2 regions of the Pseudarthrobacter sp. efr-133-R2A-89 genome follow, and region 1 is predicted to be linked to the other one. Evidence: riboswitches for the same ligand, from Rfam matches in the RefSeq annotation. Region 1 holds a riboswitch; the other holds the start of a gene.
What was found. A riboswitch is a leader RNA that binds a small molecule or an ion and turns the genes downstream of it on or off. The one in region 1 is predicted to bind glycine.
Positions count from the first base shown of each region.

Region 2: it holds a riboswitch for glycine, as region 1 does, so the genes downstream of both, gcvP (aminomethyl-transferring glycine dehydrogenase) here and cycA (D-serine/D-alanine/glycine transporter) in region 1, are expected to answer to the same signal.

Region 1 covers NZ_JARVSE010000004.1:3,892-6,339, reverse strand. Annotated here, with positions in the region: gene cycA (D-serine/D-alanine/glycine transporter) at 1-1,381, opposite strand, end outside; glycine riboswitch at 1,431-1,526, opposite strand; glycine riboswitch at 1,527-1,625, opposite strand; glycine riboswitch at 1,917-2,017, shown strand; gene gcvP (aminomethyl-transferring glycine dehydrogenase) at 2,176-2,448, shown strand, end outside.
Region 2 covers NZ_JARVSE010000013.1:29,601-32,048, reverse strand. Annotated here, with positions in the region: gene gcvP (aminomethyl-transferring glycine dehydrogenase) at 1-1,294, opposite strand, end outside; glycine riboswitch at 1,482-1,578, opposite strand; gene QRM95_RS19385 (TetR/AcrR family transcriptional regulator) at 1,689-2,225, opposite strand; gene QRM95_RS19380 (MFS transporter) at 2,308-2,448, shown strand, end outside.

The DNA.
Region 1 (2,448 bases):
TGACGAACCAGATGGGGGTCACCAGCAGGGCAGCGAGCGTATCGGGCTGGGTGGTCAGGGCCCAGAGGACAAAGGCGAAGAACGCGTACACCACCCACACGGCGGGGATGCCACCGGGCATCTTGAACTTCGAGGCCGCATGCAGGTGCGGGCGGCGGCGGCGGAAGGAGATGTAGCTGGCGAGGATGATCGACCAGACGAAGACGAAGCAGACCGCAGACACGGTGGTCACCATTTCAAAAGCCATACCCACATCCTGGCCGGCATACATGAGGACGACGCCGGACAGCAGCAGGACGCACGACAGGAACAGCGCGTTGCTGGGCACCTTCCGCGAGGAGAGCCGGCTGAAGATACCGGGCGCGTCGCCTTCCTGGGCCAGGCCGAAGACCATGCGGGACGTGGAGTAGATGCCGGAGTTCGCGGAGGACATCGCCGAAGTGAGGACCACCAGGTTGACCACTGTGGCCGCGGCGCCGAGACCGGCCAAGGAAAACATCCCGATGAAGGGGCTGTGGCCGGCGGCGAACTGGGTCCACGGGGTGACGGCCATCAGGATGACCAGCGCACCGACATAGAAGAGCAGAACGCGGACGGGGATGGCGTTGATGGCCCTGGGCAGCGTGCGCTCGGGATTCTTGGCCTCGGCGGCGGTGGTGCCCACCAGTTCGATGCCCACGAAGGCGAATACTGCAATCTGGAATCCGGCCACAAAGCCCATGAACTCATTCGGGAAGAACCCGCCGTGGCTCCACAGGTTCGTGAAGCTTGCGGTGCCCGCGTCGCTCTGGAAACCGGTGAAGATCATGAAGAGCCCCACAATGATCAGGGCCGCTATGGCGACGATCTTGATGAGGGCGAACCAGAACTCGGTCTCGCCGAAGGCCTTGACCGTTGCGAGGTTCAGCAGCAGCAGGATGCCCACCGTGGCCAGGCCCGGGATCCAAAGCGGCAGCGCCGGCCAAAGTTCCTTTGAGTACCCTGCGATGGCGACGACGTCCGCGATTCCGGTGATCACCCAGCAGAACCAGTATGTCCACCCGGTGAAGAAGCCTGCCCACGGACCCAGGAGGTCGGCGGCGAAATCACTGAAGGACTTGTAGTTCAGGTTGCTCAGCAGCAGCTCGCCCATGGCCCGCATGACGAAGAAAAGCATGAAGCCGATGATCATGTACACGAAGATCACGGAGGGTCCGGCGGCGGAGATGGTCTTCCCGGAACCCATGAACAGGCCTGTGCCGATCGCGCCACCAATGGCGATGAGCTGGATATGCCGGTTGGTGAGTTGCCGTTCCAGGTGGGGAGGCTCGCTGCGGGCTGCCGTGGCGGCGCCCTGGCCGCGGGCTGGTTCGCTGTTGGACGTGGGGGGATGAATCGCCATGAGGAACTCCATCGATAAAGCGGCTTTTGGGGGCCGCAAAGATTTGGTTCCTCCCCGCTCTGTAGTGGACCTGAGAGTTTCCGCAGCCAAAGCCGCTTGCACCGTCGGTGAGCCAAGGTCATGCCTGGCTGCTTTCCAGAGTTGCCTGTCCGCGGCGGTACGTGGGCCTGAGAGTTTCCTGGGGAGGGTTTGCTCCTACGGCGCCTGCTGGGTGTACCCGGCAGGACTCTCCCGCCGCAGGTCGAAGGCGTATTCAGTTGGAGGTCGGCGGCTTTTTGGGCCGCCGCCGGGCATGCAACGGGACGGGCGCCGACTGGTGGGCTGCTCCGGATACGCTGAGCCAGCCACCGGCGGCGCCAATCCCGGGTTCAGTGTGGTGTCCGTCACGATCGAATGTCAAACCCCTCACGACACAAGCGGGGAACGGAGGAGTCACGCGCCCACTCACGCTCCTCACCTAAACCAGCCGATTTGCCACGGACGGGTTCATCCCGGTACCTTGTGAGCCGAATCACCCACATTTGAATAAGCCTTTCGAGCTGTGACGGGAGAGTCCTCCCGGCGAAACACCGGGCAGGCGCCGTAGGAGCAAATCCTCCCCAGGAATCTCTCAGGCCCACGTACCGTCACGGCGAGGCGACTCTGGAAAGCAATCGGGCTTCTGCCTGGTTCACCGACGGTGCAAGCGGCCCCTGCCACCAGCAGGCAACGCGGAATCTCTCAGGTCCAATACAGAGCGGGGAGGAACCCATCCCACGCCGTGCCAACCTGGCCGGCCAGACCTGGAGTTCCTCATGACGATTCAGTCGCTTCCAACATCCTTCGTGGACCGCCATATCGGCGCGCGCCGCCAGGCCGACGTCGATACCATGCTCAAGGCCGTGGGCTACGACAGCGTGGACGGCCTGGTTGACGTTGCCGTCCCCGCGTCCATCCGGCAGGAAACTGCGCTCAAGCTGACCGACGCCCTCAGCGAGGTGGAGGTCCTGGCCGAGCTGCGCAGGATCGCCGGCCGGAACAAGACCGCCGTCCAGATGATCGGGCAGGGCTACTACGACACCGTGACC
Region 2 (2,448 bases), on a different contig from region 1:
TGGCCGGCGTCGTGGTTTCGTCGAGGGAGATGCCTACGGTGTCGGCGTCGATGCGCCGCAGGTTGATGCCGCGGGCCTCTGCGTCGGAGATCACAGCTGACGCGCGGCCGGCAACGCGCACCGTCAGGGTGTCGAAGAAGGAGGTGTGCAGGACGTCCAGGCCGGCGGCCTTGAGCGCCGCGGCGAGGGTACGGGCGTGGCCATGCGCCGTTTCCGCGATCGCCTTCAACCCCTCCGGGCCGTGGTACACGGCATACATGGACGCAACGATGGCCAGCAGCGCCTGGGCCGTGCAGATGTTGGACGTGGCCTTCTCGCGGCGGATGTGCTGCTCGCGGGTCTGCAAAGCCAGACGGTAGGCGGGAACACCGGCGTCGTCCTTTGACACCCCAACCAGGCGGCCGGGCAGGGAACGTTCCAGGCCCTTGCGGACAGCCATGTAGGCAGCGTGCGGGCCGCCGAAGAACAACGGCACGCCAAAACGCTGGGCCGAGCCGACGGCGATGTCCGCGCCCTGCTCGCCCGGAGGGGTGATCAGGGTCAGCGCCAGCAAATCGGCGGCCACCGTCACCAGCGCGCCCCGGTCCTTGGCGGCGGCGATCACGGCGGACTGGTCCCACACGCGGCCGGAGGCGCCGGGCTGCTGCAGCACGACGCCATTGATGTCGCCGTCGGGCAGGCCTTGGGAGAGGTCGGCGACCTCCACCTCGAAGCCGAGCGCCTCGGCGCGGCCCTTGACAATGGCGATGGTCTGCGGGAGCACGTCGATGTCCAGGACGGTCTTGCCGTCCTTGGCCGCCGCGGACTTGTTGGCGCGGCGCATCAACAGCACGGCCTCGGCAACGGCGGTGGCTTCATCGAGGAGGGAGGCGTTGGCGATGGGCAGTCCCACCAGGTCCTGGACCATGGTCTGGAAGTTCAGCAGCGCCTCGAGCCGGCCCTGCGAGATTTCGGGCTGGTACGGGGTGTAGGCGGTGTACCAGGCCGGGGATTCAAGGATGTTGCGGCGGATCACCGGCGGCGTCACGGTGTCGTAGTAGCCCTGCCCGATCATCTGCACGGCAGTCTTGTTCCGGCCGGCGATCCTGCGCAGCTCAGCCAGGACCTCCACCTCGCTGAGGGCGTCCCGCAGGCGGAGGGCGGTTTCCTGGCGGATGACCTTGGGGACGGCGGTGTCAACCAGGGAGTCGACAGTGTCGTAGCCAACGGCTTTGAGCATGGTGTCGACGTCGGCCTGGCGGCTCGCGCCGATATGGCGGTCTACGAAGGTGGTGGAGGCTGGGCTAACCGGCACGAAGGAACTCCATTTACTCAGGCGGCGCAGGGTACGCCACAGCGATTCGGGTTCCTCCCCGCTCTGTATTGGACCTGAGAGTTTCCGCGGTGCCTGCCTGGCAGGACCCGCTTGCACCGTCGGTGAGCACACCGGTTCCTGACCCTGATGGGGGCCATGGGAACCGCCTGCTGCTTTCCAGAGGCGCCTCGCCGCGGCGGTACGGGGGCCTGCGAGATTCCTGGGGAGGATTTGCTCCTACGGCGCCTGCCTGTACACCGGCAGAACTCTCCCGCCGCAGATCAAAGGCTATTCACTTGTTAAACCAGCCATGTGCTGGATCATGCGGGCCGGTGACAGCCCTCACAACATTCCATTGTCCTATGCCGCAACCCTTCCCGGCAAATGGCGAAGGCTACCTGCGGAGCCGCTCCAGGGCCGCCAGGAGTTCCTCCACGTCAGCGGCCGCTCCCCCTTGCGGTGCCGGGCCCACGGACAGCATGGCGTTGAAATACAGCCCGTCCCCCATGTACAGGACCGCTTTGGCCAGTCCAGGCCCTACGTCGGCCGCGATCTCATCCAGCCACCGCTGCTGGATGGCTGCGAATCGGCGTCGCGTTTCCTGGTGCGCCACCTCCGCCAGCCTGGTGGCGGCGACGATGGCCCGGTCCAGCGGAGTGTCCGCCCAGACGGAGGAACGGATGAAGTAGGCGGCCGCCCCCTCGGCGGCCCCGGCCATGGCGTCGGCGTCCTCCTTGGCCAGCCCGTCCAAACGGTCCAGGAGCACTTCGATGAGCGCTTCCTTGTTGGGGAAGTGGTAGAGCAGCCCACCTTTGGACACCCCCGCCTTCTTGGCCACCGCGTCCAAGGTTGCTGCCCGCTCCCCCACCTCAATCAGGAGGGTTTCGAAGGCATCAAGGACCGCGTCACGGGCTACAGGCTTTCGGGGCATGCTTCCCATCATGCCCTCCCCCGGCGGCAAAACGGGAAATCGCGGATTTCAAACTATACCGTCTGGACGGTATAGTTATTTCATGACGACTTCCCCTTCGACCCTGGTGCCCGCACGCACCGGCGGAGCGGCCGCGCGCTCCCCGCGGCGCGACTGGCTCGCGCTGGGGCTGCTGATGTTCCCAGTGCTGCTCGTCGCCGTGGACAACACCGCCCTGACATTC